One region of the Mesorhizobium oxytropidicola genome, then DNA from elsewhere that is predicted to be linked to it. Evidence: predicted binding sites of a transcription regulator. Region 1 holds the regulator's gene; each other region holds the start of a gene.
What was found. Region 1 encodes LexA, which represses DNA repair genes until DNA is damaged. Its sites were predicted from a motif close to TGTTCNNNNTGTGTTCNG; they were not measured.
Positions count from the first base shown of each region.

Region 2: a site for LexA is predicted at 1,735-1,752, ahead of AC0V8S_RS20140 (carbohydrate kinase family protein). Genes of this name have one in related genera too.
Region 3: a site for LexA is predicted at 2,677-2,694, ahead of parE (DNA topoisomerase IV subunit B). Genes of this name have one in related genera too.

Region 1 is NZ_CM149692.1:4,357,216-4,361,696, reverse strand. Features, by position in the region: gene kynU (kynureninase) at 1-781, opposite strand, end outside; gene AC0V8S_RS21710 (GntR family transcriptional regulator) at 948-1,682, shown strand; gene lexA (transcriptional repressor LexA) at 2,064-2,801, shown strand; partial or broken gene AC0V8S_RS21700 (ComEC/Rec2 family competence protein) at 2,795-4,481, opposite strand, start outside.
Region 2 is NZ_CM149692.1:4,029,990-4,034,470, reverse strand. Features, by position in the region: gene radC (RadC family protein) at 1-50, shown strand, start outside; gene AC0V8S_RS20150 (hypothetical protein) at 424-1,224, shown strand; partial or broken gene AC0V8S_RS20145 (LacI family DNA-binding transcriptional regulator) at 1,582-1,677, shown strand; gene AC0V8S_RS20140 (carbohydrate kinase family protein) at 1,851-2,762, shown strand; gene AC0V8S_RS20135 (glutamine amidotransferase) at 2,823-3,599, shown strand; gene AC0V8S_RS20130 (ATP-binding cassette domain-containing protein) at 3,627-4,397, shown strand; gene AC0V8S_RS20125 (autoinducer 2 ABC transporter substrate-binding protein) at 4,432-4,481, shown strand, end outside.
Region 3 is NZ_CM149692.1:4,089,164-4,093,644, forward strand. Features, by position in the region: gene AC0V8S_RS20410 (FUSC family protein) at 1-504, opposite strand, end outside; gene parE (DNA topoisomerase IV subunit B) at 549-2,606, opposite strand; gene cpaB (Flp pilus assembly protein CpaB) at 2,844-3,770, shown strand; gene AC0V8S_RS20425 (type II and III secretion system protein family protein) at 3,801-4,481, shown strand, end outside.

The DNA.
Region 1 (4,481 bases):
GCCGCGCATGGCCCCACCAGCCGCTCAGCGGCTGGTGGACATCGTCGTGATGGCGTTTCGCGGCATAGATGAAGGCGGGCGCACCCGGACCGCCATTGAGATATTTGTAGGTGCAGCCGATGGCGAAATCGGCATTGGAGCTGTCGAGTTCGACTGGCAACGCGCCGGCCGTATGACAGAGATCCCAGACGATCAGCGCGCCGACCTGATGGGCTTTGCTCGTCAGCGCAGCCATGTCGCGCAATTGTCCGGATTTGTAGTTGACGTGGTTGACCAGGATGACGGCGACACGCTCGTCGATCAGTTCCTCAATGGTGGGCGCATCAACGCCTTCGAGCCGCAGCACGGTGCCAGGCCGCGTCGAGGCCACGCCTTCGGCCATGTAGAGATCGGTTGGAAAGCTGTCGCCTTCGGCGACGATGATCGAACGGTCGGGCCGCAGGTTGAGTGCGGCATGCAGCACCTTGTAGATGTTGATCGAGGTCGTATCGCAGACCACCGTCTGGCCGGAAGCGGCGCCGATCAGCCGTCCGAGCTGGTCGCCGAGCGCAACCGGCATATCGAACCAGCCGGCGGTGTTCCAGGCACGAATGAGGTCCTGCGCCCACTCCTGCGTCGCCGCCTTCTGCAGCTCGTTGAAGACGGCGGGCGCCGCGGCACCCAGCGAATTGCCGTCGAGGTAGATCACACCTTCCGGCAGAATGAAGCGGTCGCGCATGGCACGCAGCGGATCCGCCGCATCCATGGCTTCGACTGCTGCGAGATCGAGTGTTGCATTCATGATCGATTGTCCTTCGCGCATGGGCGCGCCCAGATGAACACGTCAGGTGAAATCGGCTGGGCAATCATGAGCAGTCTGCCAAACCCTGTCAAACATTATATATAATTTACGCCATGGAAGGCTTTCATATATAATCGTGACGTGACAGCCTAAGGATGGGACAACGATGTTGGACGAAGGACTCTCGAAGACGGAAGCGGCCTACAGGCTGGTGCGTCGCGATATCCTCGCGACCCGTCTGCGGCCCGGCGCGCCGCTCAAGCTCAGCGCGTTGCGCAACAGTTATGGCATTGGCTGGACGCCGTTGCGCGAAGCGCTGTCGCGACTGGAGGCGGAGCGCCTGGTGACTTCCATCAGCAATCGCGGCTTTGCCGTTGCTCCGGTTTCGCGCACCGAATTGGAAGACCTGTCGCGCGCCAGGTGTGTCGTCGAACTGCCACTGCTTCAGGAATCGATCGAGAAAGGTGGCCACGATTGGGAAAACGCGGTCGTCGCCGCCCATTACCGGCTGTCGCGTTGCAAGACCGCTGTCGACGATCCATCCGACGAAGTGGTCGACGAATGGGATGAAAAGCACGAGGCTTTCCACGCGGCACTGCTCAGTGCGGCAGCATCCCCCTGGCTGCTGACCTTTCATTCCACGATCGCGGATCAATTGCGTCGCCATCACCGTTTTCTCGGCTTGGCGCCAACGCTGCGGGCGGCGGCCGGCCTGCAGCATGGTTACGAGGAGGCCGTGGAGGCGTTGCGCCAGGCGGTCGCAATCGAACATCACACCGCGCTCATGGAGGCGGCGCTGGATCGTAATATCGAGCGCGCGAAAACCCTGATGATCGCCCATATCGGCTATACGCTGCATGTCTATGTCCATGCCGGCGACGGCAGCATAAATAAGCGGTAGCGCAACGGGATCACGGACCGAAGCCGGTATGGCAATTTCGTGGCAAAGTTGGCATTTTGGCTTCGTTTCGTTCACGGCAGGCCAAGGATTGGTGAAAGGAGAAAAATCTCTCATCGAGCTTTGTCGGCTACTGATGCCAGACCTCGGAGCAGGATAGGCCACAGGCCATTAACCAAAACAATTTCAAAGCCGGCAAGCGCACCGCGCGGCGGCAGGCAGGCATCGAACACCGCCTGTTGCCGGGCCAAATAATTTCAGACGCCTTAACGAATTCACTAAACTTTAAACAGTTGCAGAACACAACTGGAACAGATAGGGTTTGTTCTGGGTTTGTTTTTCGATTCTGGTTCACACCCTTCGTTCAATGCCTTGGGGGCCGCCATGCTGACACGCAAGCAACATGAACTGCTGATGTTCATTCATGAACGGCTGAAGGAAAGCGGCATTCCGCCTTCCTTCGACGAGATGAAGGAAGCGCTCGATCTCGCCTCCAAGTCAGGGATCCATCGCCTGATCACGGCACTGGAGGAACGCGGCTTCATTCGCCGGCTGCCCAATCGGGCGCGAGCGCTGGAAGTGCTGCGGTTGCCGGATTCGATCGCGCCGGGCCTCAACGCGGCAAAGAAATTCTCGCCAAGCGTCATTCAGGGCAGTCTCGGTCAGGGCGGCCTTGGCCGCCAGATCAAGCCGGCGCCATCACGCTTGCCCGCGGCCGGCAATGATGACGACGCGGTTTCCGCCGTGTCGATTCCGGTGATGGGCCGCATCGCCGCCGGTGTGCCGATCGATGCCATCCAGCATCAGACTCATTCCATCTCGGTGCCGCCGGACATGATCATGGGCGGCGAGCACTATGCGCTGGAGGTCAAGGGCGACTCGATGATCGAGGCCGGCATCTTCGATGGCGACACGGTCATTATCCGCAACGCCGATACGGCGAGCCCGGGCGAGATCGTCGTGGCGCTGGTCGACGACGAGGAAGCGACATTGAAGCGGTTCCGCCGCAAAGGCGCCTCGATCGCGCTTGAAGCCGCCAACCCGGCCTACGAGACGCGTATTTTCGGGCCGGACAGGGTCAAGGTGCAAGGCAAGCTCGTAGGGCTGATCCGGCGCTACTGAGCAGGGACGGCAGCCGGTTTTTCGGCTTTTTGATAGGGCAGCAGCCCCCTCGCCTCGCGTGAATATTTTCGCTGTGCATGCCAGGGCCGATACGGCCCGTCCACCGCGAAGTTGACGGTTGGCGGACCGGTCGCCGATTGGCGGTCGAAGAAGACGGCGGCACTACCTTTGCGGGCAAGTTGCCGTTTGGTGACGACAAGAACCAGCGGATTGTGGCAGGCATCATAGCCGGTTGCATCATTGACGACGATCAAATCGGCGAAACCGCAGGCCTTCCAGGTGTCCTTGCGGTCTTCGACATGTGCGATGATCGCACCGGACGGGTGCCGGGCAAGACAGACGCCATCCGTGCAGTAGAACGGAGCTCCCGGCGGGAGGTTGACGGCATCGGCAATGTCGAATTGCCCATCTGCCTTGCTGAACATCTCCGGCACGACGATGGTTTCGGACACCAGCGCGCGTTTCCAATTGTCGATGGTGAATTCGTTCGGGCGAGCCCGGCTGACCGCGAGTTCGCCGCCGCCGATCGGCAGCGCGACCAGCCGCGCATCTTCCGAGATCAGTACGTCCGGCGTGCGCGTATCCGACACCGTCAACAAGCCGGCAAGCGCGAATGGCACTGCCGCGAGCCGCAACCAGGTCGTCGCCATCGTCGCGATGACCAAGGCGACGGTCACCAGCAGCACCGAGTGCTGCGAAATCAACCCGACCGCATCGATTGGGGAGCGTTCCGAAATCCACGCGGATATGGCGATCATCGCCGTCAGGCCTTTGCCCATTAGGTAGAGGGATGGCGCATCCAATCCAAACGGCATTAGCAATGCACTGGCAACGGCCAGGAACATCACGACTGACACGATCGGCATGACGGCCAGATTGGCGAACAGGCTGAGCGGCGACACACGCTGGAAATGCCAGATGGCGAACAGCGCCGTGGCGCAGCCGGCTATGATGGAGGTAATCGCCAACCCGCCCGTCGCCAGCAGGAATTTTCGCGTCAGGAATCCGGGCAAGGATCGCTTTGGCGGTGGCGGTCTTACCTTTCCCGCGTGGTGGTCCGCCCAGCCGGCATAGGCACCGACCAGCGCGGCCGTTGCGGCGAACGACATCTGGAAACTCGGGCCGACCACTTCGTGCGGCGACACCACGATGACGGCGATCGCCGAGATCGCCAGATTGCGCATCGTCAGCGCCGCGCGATCAAACAGCACGGCAATCAGCATCACCGCCAGCATTATGAAGCTGCGTTCGGCGGCGACGACGACACCCGAAATCACGAGATAGGCGGCGATCGAGAACAGGGCCGCGGCGGCCGCGTATTTCTTCACCGGCCGACGTGCTGAAAAATCCGGAAACAGCGCGAAGGCACCGCGCAGCAGACCCATGATGGTGCCGCCGACCAGCGCCATATGCAGTCCGGAAATCGAGATGATGTGATAGATACCGGTACGCCGCATCGCTTCGTTGATTTCGTCGGGAATGCCCGCGCGGACACCAACGATGAGCGCCGCCGCGATCTCACCTTCAGCACCACCGACAGTGGCCCGGATATGGTCGGCGATGGCTTCACGGGCATTTTCTACCCCGGGAGAAAAGCCGGGCCGACAACGGCATCTCACCATCATCGGCTGCAACAAGCTTCGGATTGCCGAGAAAGAAGCCGCTGCCGCCAATGCCGGC
Region 2 (4,481 bases), 330 kb from region 1:
TCATCGGGCGCAAGGGATACGCCAGCATGAAGGGTTTGTTGCTGATCTAGGGCGACAACCAAAAAGGTGGCCCGCTCGTCTTCGCCGACAGGGAAGCAAGAGCGTTTCTCGCATGGCGCATACCGACCAGGTTTTGCTCATCGACTCCTGCATTGACTCCTGCATTCCAGCGCGTTTCTGACCAACCGCTCGACGACATTGGCGGCAGCTAGGACGATGGTCTGGCCGGCATGGGACTTCAGTAGCACAGCGACCTTACGGCGTTTATTTTCATGAAATATCAAATAGTTATGCCACCTGCCATCATCGAGATCGCGCATTGCGACCGCATTTGTCTAAAGTTTACTCCGTACAATTAGGGGTTTCTCATATTACGCTTGCTCTAGCGGTGGGGCGGAGGCGGCGATTCCCCGAGGAGACACCATGACAAACCGAAAAACTCTGTTCGCGGCGCTTGCCGCATTGGCGCTTCTGGCGTCCCCAGCGCTCGCTGGAGCCGGCGGCAACGGGCACGGCAATGGCGGCGGCAACGGGCACGGTAACGGCAACGGCAACGGCAACGGCGGGGGTAACGGCAACGGCAATGCTGGCGGCAATGGCAATGGCAACAGCGGCGCCTCGCATGGCAAGTCGGCATCGGCTCCAGGCCATGTTGGCAAGGTGGACGCGGGCACTACGACCTCCACCACGGTCGACACAACCACTCAGGTCGCATCCGTGCCCAAGGAGAAAAACATCCATGCCAAGCTCGGCCGGCTGAACTCCCTGCAGCGCAACATCAACGCCTATATGAATTCCAAGAGCAAGAAGTTCGCCGGCATCCAGGCCTTTGTGACACAGTCGGCGAAAGCCAAGGTTGCTCAGGCCGCGGCTGAGACGGCAGCCGCCACGGCGGCGGCCGCCCAGGCGCAACTGGATACGCTGAATGCGCAGCTGACCGCGCTGCAGGCGGATCCGACCGCTACGCCTGAACAGATCCAGGCGGTGAAAGACCAGATCACTGCTCAGCAGGCAATTGTCGACGCCGACAACGCGGCGGCCGACGAGGCTGAGGCGGCGGCTGCCACGGCGACCGTCGGTACCGACCAGGCATCACTCGATGCAGCGCTGACGGACATGGCCAACAAGCCGGTCGATGACGAGGTCACGGCCTGGGCCCAGGGTGTCCTTGCCGGCAAGATCGACCAGATGGCTACCAAGATCGAAGCGCAGACCACGCCTTAGGCGTCGACCAGAACGGCAGTATCCTGATTTATCCAAGACAATGCCGCCGGGTCCGCCCGGCGGCATTGCTGTTTCTGGCCGTAGCAGAAAAACGCCCGACGGCCACTCCGCGGCGGCAGCTACTCGCTGAGTTGCTGGAAGGCGCTGCGATGAGCGTTCGATCAGGCGCCACGGATCGAACGAAATTCGGAAATTTGAAAATCATTCAATCATGGAAAGAGCAATCCAATCATCCCCGCCTGATTGGATCAATCTTCCAATGAACAAGTGCGATCTCCATTTTTTTGGAAAACAGTTTCGTTGAGGCGTCGCGCTTCCACTGCTACCGTTTGAAACGCTTCAATCGGAACCAGGCAATTGCAACGCAAGCGCCCTACCATAGCGGATGTCGCACGAACCGCCGGTGTCTCCATCGGCACGGTCTCGAACTTCATCAATGGCACCGCCGGCCTCAGGGAAGACACACGCGAACGCATCGAGAAGGCGGTTGCCGCGCTGATGTACCGGCCGAGTTCCTTGCCCGTTCCCTGCCCGGCCGCGCGCCCCGCAGGCCAAAAAACCTCGATCATCTGCCAAGGCTGCTGGTCGCCGGTCGCGTCAGCGTCGACTTCCTGTGCCGCGTCGACGTGCTGCCGCATCGCGACGACCGCATCACCGCCAGCCATATCGAAAAGGCGCTGGGCGGCCCGGCCGCCAATCTCGCGGTTGCCGCGGCCGGCGTCGGGGCCCCCTACGCGCTTGACGTGGAACTGGCGACAGCGGTCGGCAGGGACGCCGAGAGCGACTGGGCTTTGGGCGAACTCGCCAAACTGGGTGTCCACGCCCTCCCTATCCGCAGCACGCCCAACAACCGGCTTTCCCAAGCGATCGTCATCATCGAGCGCAACGGCAGCCGCACCATCATCAGCGAACCGTTCGAGCTTGGCGAGGTCGACCTGACCGCCAATCTGGACATCCAGCCCGAGCAGCGCCCGGCCTGCCTGCATATCGAAGGCTTTCACTATGAGACGATGACCGCCTCCATCGCGCGCTTTCATCAGGCCGGCTGGAGGGTCAGTCTGCATTCGGCCGGTTTGCCCAGAAGCGCGCGCACGCCCGAAACCTTCACACAGATGGTCAGGCAGATCGATCTGACCTTCATCAACGACGTGATGATGCGCGAGATTTTCGGTTTTCGCACCGGGATGGCGAGCATGATCGAAGAGGTGCGCTTAATGCTGTCACGCATCAAGCCGCGCGGGACGGTCGTGCTCACCCTTGGCGAGTTCGGCGCGGTCGTCTTCCCGTCGGGTGGCGGCCCACAGATCGAGGTGCCGGCACTGCCGGTCAACCGCGTCGATGCCACCGGCGCCGGCGACAGCTTCGCCGGCATCTTCCTGAGCCTGTGGCTGCATGGCGCGTCGCTGGACGCCGCCGCCCGCTATGCCGCGATCGGCGCAAGCCTGACGACCACGGTCGAAGGCGCGCAGGGCTACATCGCGGATTTCGCGACCCTGAAGGCCACCGCCTCGGCGAACGACACTGTGATGGCAAGTTAAATCAAAGACTTATCGGTTTCTGGGCATCCGCCCATCGGACGAAATCAGGAGAGTATGATCATGGCGAAAGCAAAAGTCCTTCTGGTCGGCGAAAGCTGGATGAGCTCGGCGACTCACTACAAGGGCTTCGACCAGTTCGGCAGCGTCACCTTTCATCTGGGTGCAACACCGCTCGTCACCGCCCTGAAGGACAGCGAATTTGATCTTGAGTACATGCCGGCCCATGAGGCCGTCGAAAAGCTGCCTTTCACCATGGAGGGCCTGGCGCAATACAAGGCGATCATCCTCTCCGACATCGGCGCGAACTCGCTGCTGCTCCATCCCGATGTCTGGCTGCACGGCAAGACGGTCCCCAACCGGCTCAAGCTATTGCGCGACTGGACGCTGGCCGGCGGCGGCCTGATCATGATCGGCGGCTACTTCTCCTTCCAGGGCATCGACGGCAAGGCGCGCTGGCACCGCACGGCTGTCGAGGATGCGCTGCCGGTGACCTGCCTGCCCAACGATGACCGGCTTGAGATCCCCGAGGGCTTTCGGCCTGAGATCATCGGGCCCAGGGATCACCCGCTCTTTGCCGGCATCGACGGTGAATGGCCCATTCTTCTCGGCGCCAATGAGGTCGTTGCCCGCGAGCGGGACGATGTCGAAGTCCTGGCCCGGCTGCCGCAGGACCAGGGCGGTCACCCCCTGCTGGTCACGGGACGCCATGGCGAGGGTCGCACCCTGGTCTGGACGTCAGATATCGGCCCGCACTGGCTGCCGAACAGTTTTGTCGAATGGCCCGGCTATGCGCGCCTTTGGACCAACGTGCTGCGCTGGGTGAGCAAGGCCGTCTAACCAATCCGCAATCGCTGGATAACCGTCATGACAGAACCCTTTCTTGTCGCCAGGAACATCGCCAAGCGCTTCGGTGCGCTGACGGCGCTTTCAAATGTCGACCTGGAAATCCGTTCCGGCGAGGTGCTGGCGCTGCTCGGCGACAACGGTGCGGGTAAATCGACCTTCATCAAGATCCTGGCGGGCGCTCATGCACCGAGCGACGGCGAACTCGTCATCGAGGGCAATCCGGTTGCCTTTCATTCGCCCAAGGATGCAGCCTCATCGGGGATCGCAACAATCTTCCAGGAACTGGCGCTTTCCGAGAACCTGTCGATCGCCGAAAACGTCTTTCTCGGCCGCGAATTGAAACGCTCCATTTTGGGCATTCCGTTTCTGAAGCGCCAGGAAATGCGCCAGCGCGTCGATGGCCTGCTGAAGGAACTCGATGCCCATATTTCCGATCCGGAAGCGCCTGTCGGCAGCCTGTCCGGCGGCCAGCGCCAGGCCGTCGCCATCTGCCGCGCGCTCAATCTGAACGCCAAACTGGTCATCATGGACGAGCCGACGGCGGCGCTTGCCGTCGCCGAGACCCGCAAGGTCCTGGCGCTGACGCGGCGGCTTGCCGCGCGCGGCTGTGCCGTCGTCCTCATCAGCCACAACATTTCCGAAGTCTTCGAGGTTGCCGACCGCATCGTCGTGTTCCGGCGCGGCCGCAAGGTGGCCGAACGGCTGGCCACCGAAACCAATCACGAAGAAGTCGTTTCGCTCATAACAGGCGCTCATCCCGACGTGCGGGCGCTCGAAAAAACAAACTGAAACGCACGTCATTTCCAGAGAGGATCAAACCAAAATGCTTTCACAGCTCAAGAAAGTGCTCGCCGCCTCCGCGCTCTCCCTCAT
Region 3 (4,481 bases), 270 kb from region 1:
GGTCACGCCGGCGCAGACGATCCCAAGCACGATTTCCGCGCAACGCGCGACAGCGAGATCGACGACCAGATGCGGCTGTCCGAAGGCAGGCAGGCCGATGATCATGGCGGTGTAGCCGGCAAGTGCGGCACCATAGGCTTCGGGATTGCGCAGCAGCGAAGAGACCAGAGTGCAGATGCCGATCCAGACGGCGAGCACTGTCACCAGCACCCATGGATTGGTGCCGAACACCGTGGTGATGCCGATCGCCGCAACGCCACCGGCGAGCGTGCCGAGCAACCGGTAAAAACCTTTCGCCAGCACCATGCCGGCAACCGGCTGGGCGACGATGAACACCGTCATCATCGCCCATTGCGGATGGTCGAGCTTGAGGGCGTAGGCAGCGAGAAGCGCGATCAGGCCGGCCGACACAGTTCTAAGGGCGAAAATCCAGTCCGAGCGCGTCGGTTGCGTCAGTCCGGCCAGGCTCGTTTCGAAATAGGCTTTCAGCCAGGCGCCGGTCACATGCTCGTCTCCGCAAGTTGAGCCTGTTATGGACCGGCAGACGGCTAGATATCCAGCACTTCCGTTTCGGCGAATTCGGCACGTTCCTGGATGAAGCGGAAGCGGGCTTCCGGCTTGGTGCCCATCAGCTCATCGACCCTATCCTTGGTGGCTGAATCGATTTCGTTCACATCGACCCTGAGCAGCGTGCGCTTCCTCGGATCCATGGTGGTCTCCTTGAGCTGCGAGGCCATCATTTCGCCCAGACCCTTGAAGCGGCCAAGCTCGACCTTGCCGCGCCCGGTGAATTCGGTGCGCAGGAGTTCGTCCTTGTGCGCGTCGTCGCGGGCGTACGCAACCTTGCCGCCCTGCCTGATCGAGTAAAGCGGCGGCACCGCCAGAAAGAGGTGGCCGCCGCGCACCAGCGCCGGCATCTCCTGATAGAAGAAGGTGATCAAAAGCGAGGCGATGTGGGCGCCGTCGACGTCGGCGTCGGTCATGATGATCACGCGGTCGTAGCGCAGATCCTCGTCGCGATACTTTGAGCGCGTGCCGCAGCCAAGCGCCTGGATCAGGTCCGATATCTGCTGGTTGGCGGCCAGCTTGTCGTTGCCGGCACTGGCGACGTTGAGGATCTTTCCGCGCAATGGCAGCACCGCCTGGCTGGCACGGTCGCGTGCCTGTTTGGCCGAGCCGCCGGCCGAGTCACCTTCGACGATGAACAGTTCGGCACCTGCCGCGGCGTTCTGCGTGCAGTCGGCGAGCTTGCCCGGCAGGCGCAATTTGCGCACCGCGCTCTTGCGCGACACCTCTTTTTCTTGGCGGCGGCGCACCCGCTCGTCGGCGCGCGCGATCACCCAGTCGAGCAGCTTCGAGGCTTCCTGCGGATTGTCGGCCAGCCAATGGTCGAACGGGTCGCGGATCGCGGTCTCGACAATCCGGATCGCCTCGATCGTCGCCAGCCTGTCCTTGGTCTGGCCGACAAACTCCGGCTCGCGGATGAACACCGACAGCATGCCGGCGGCCGAGATCATGACGTCTTCCGAGGTGACGACGGAGGCACGCTTGTTGCCGACGAGATCGGCATAGGCGCGCAAGCCGCGCGTCAGCACGTTGCGGAAGCCGGCCTCGTGGGTGCCGCCTTCAGCCGTCGGGATGGTGTTGCAGTAGGAATTTATGAAGCCGTCGCCGCCGAACCAGGTCACCGCCCATTCGAGCGAGCCATGGCCGCCCTGCTTTTCGCTTTTTCCCGCGAAAATTTCGCGCGTCACCTGGAAGTCGTCGCCGAGCGACGCCTTGAGATAATCCTTCAGGCCGCCCGGAAAATGGAACTCAGCCTTGGCCGGCGTCGGGTCCTTGTCCTTGATCAGGGAGGGATCGCAGGTCCAGCGGATTTCGACGCCGCCGAAGAGATAGGCCTTCGAACGCGTCATGCGATAGAGCCGAGCCGGCTCGAAGGCGCAGCCCTTGCCGAAGATCTGCTCGTCGGGATGGAAGCGGGTCTTGGTGCCGCGGCGGTTATGGACTTCGCCGAGGTGCTCCAGACCGCTTACGGGGATGCCGCGCGAGAATCTTTGGCGGTAGAGCTGGCGGCCTCGCGCGACTTCGACCTCGAGATGGTCCGACAGCGCGTTGACGACGGAGACGCCGACGCCGTGCAGGCCGCCCGAGGTCTCGTAAACCTTGGAGTCGAATTTGCCGCCCGAATGCAGCGTCGTCATAATGACTTCGAGCGCCGGCTTCTTGTATTTCGGATGCGGATCGACCGGGATGCCGCGGCCATTGTCGGTAACGGTCAGGAACCCGTCGGCCGAAAGCTCGACGTCGATGAAGGTGGCATGGCCGGCAACCGCCTCGTCCATGGAATTGTCGATGACCTCGGCGAACAGATGGTGCATCGCCTTGTCGTCGGTGCCGCCAATATACATGCCCGGCCGGCGGCGTACCGGCTCCAGGCCTTCAAGCACCTCGATGTCGGCGGCACTATAGCCCTCGCTGCCATCTTTGGTCGCGGCCGGGCGCTTGGCCGCTGCCTGCACCAGCGGATCCGCCGGGCGCGCGGGTGTACGAACAGGCTGTGGTTGCTTGTCGATATTGCCGAAGAGATCGTTGTTGTCGTCCATGCCTGCCATCGGGTCCGATGCTGCGAATCACCCGTCGATACTGCCACGCTTTGCGGCGCCAAGCGACGGAGGTTCCTGTTACGTTCGGGGATTTGACCCCTCATATCCTAAAACCATTCGATAACCAAGCCGGCGGAAATAGGTCCAATACCACCGTTCTGCATTCCTGATTCTTTAACAAAGCGGCCTAGCGTGAGCCCAACATAACAAGAAACTGCAGGCATCAGGGGTTTCGGCGTGAGGGGCAAGGCCATAACGATGATCGGCATCGCTGCCGTTTTCGGCGCGATCTCGATCTTTGCCGCGGATTTCTGGGTCAAGAGCCAGGCCAAGCCCAATGCCGAGGAGAAGACGGCGTCGATCGCCGCTCCGGCACCGCCCAGGATCGAGTTCAAGACCATCGTGGTGGCGAACGCGCCGTTGCGCTACGGCATGGAACTCGACCGCGCCAAGCTGATCGAAATCCCGTGGCCGCAGGATTCGCTGCCGCAGGGCGCCTTTGCCACCATCGATGGATTGCTCGGCGAAGGCAATCGTATCGTGCTGTCGCCGATCGAGGTCAACGAACCGGTGCTGCTGACCAAGCTGTCGGGTCCGAACGGCCGTGCAACGCTTTCCAACATGATGACACCCGGCATGCGGGCGGTGACCATCCGCACCGACGAGATCGCCGGTGTCGGCGGCTTCGTCACGCCGGGCGACCGCGTCGATGTCGTGCTGACGCGCGATGCCGGCGAAATCCAGGAAGTGGCCAAGAACGCGCAAGGGGCGGCCGGGTCGACCGTCACCTCCGAGATCGTCGTTGCGGACGCCAAGGTACTGAGCGTCGGCCAGGGTGCCGATGTGCGCCAGACGACGCCACAGATCTCCAATTCGGTGACCATCGAGGTGACGACCGAAGGTGCGCAGAAAGTGGCGCTTGCCCGCACGGTTGGCACGCTGTCGCTGTCGCTTCGTTCCGCGGGCGAAGGCGGCGATGGCAAGAACGGCGTCACCACCATCTCTTCCTTCGGCGGATCGGTGGCGGCCAAGGCTCAGGCGGCGGCCGGCTCGCTGTTCGATGCGATGACCAAGGAGCCGGAGAAGCCGAAATTCAAGACAATCGTCGTGACGCGCGGCACGAAGGCCGAGGAATATCAGGTTCCTGCGCGGGACCAGAAGTAAAGGCCGGTGGGGACCGGACGGGACAGGGCAATGTTGATGCGTACCCTATATCGAATGACGGGCCGGCTGCGCTTCGTGCGCATCCTGGCGATGGCGGTTGCTCTGGCTGCGGGCGGGATGCTCACCTTGCCCGGCGCGGCCAAGGCGGACAATGATGTGGTCTATGTCTCGTCGACCAAGAACGCGTCGATCAAGGTAGCCAAGGGCAAGCCCAAGACGATCGTGACGAGTGCCGCCTTCTACCAGATCGTCATCGGCGATCCGGAGATCGCCAACGTCAATCCGCTGACCGACAAATCCTTCTATGTGCTGGGCAACAATCTCGGCACCACCGGTATTGCGCTGTTCGACGACAAAAAGCAGCTTGTCGGCACCATCGACATCGAGGTGACGCTCGACACCGACCAGCTGGCCAGCACCATCCGCGCCAGCGTGCCGGACGCCAAGATCAAGGTCGGCTCGGCCAATGGCCGCGTCGTGCTGTCGGGCGAAGCCGATGACGCGGTGGCGGCGGACAAGGCAAGCAAGATCGCCAGCCGCTTTTCCGGCAATGAGGAAGTGATCAACTCGGTCAACATCTCGTCCTCGCAGCAGGTTCAGCTCAACGTCCGCTTTGTCGAGATCAACCGCCAGGCCGGCCAGGATCTCGGTGCCAAATACAGCGCCAATTTCGCCTATGGCCTCGGCGGGCGCGACGTCACCATCGATCCG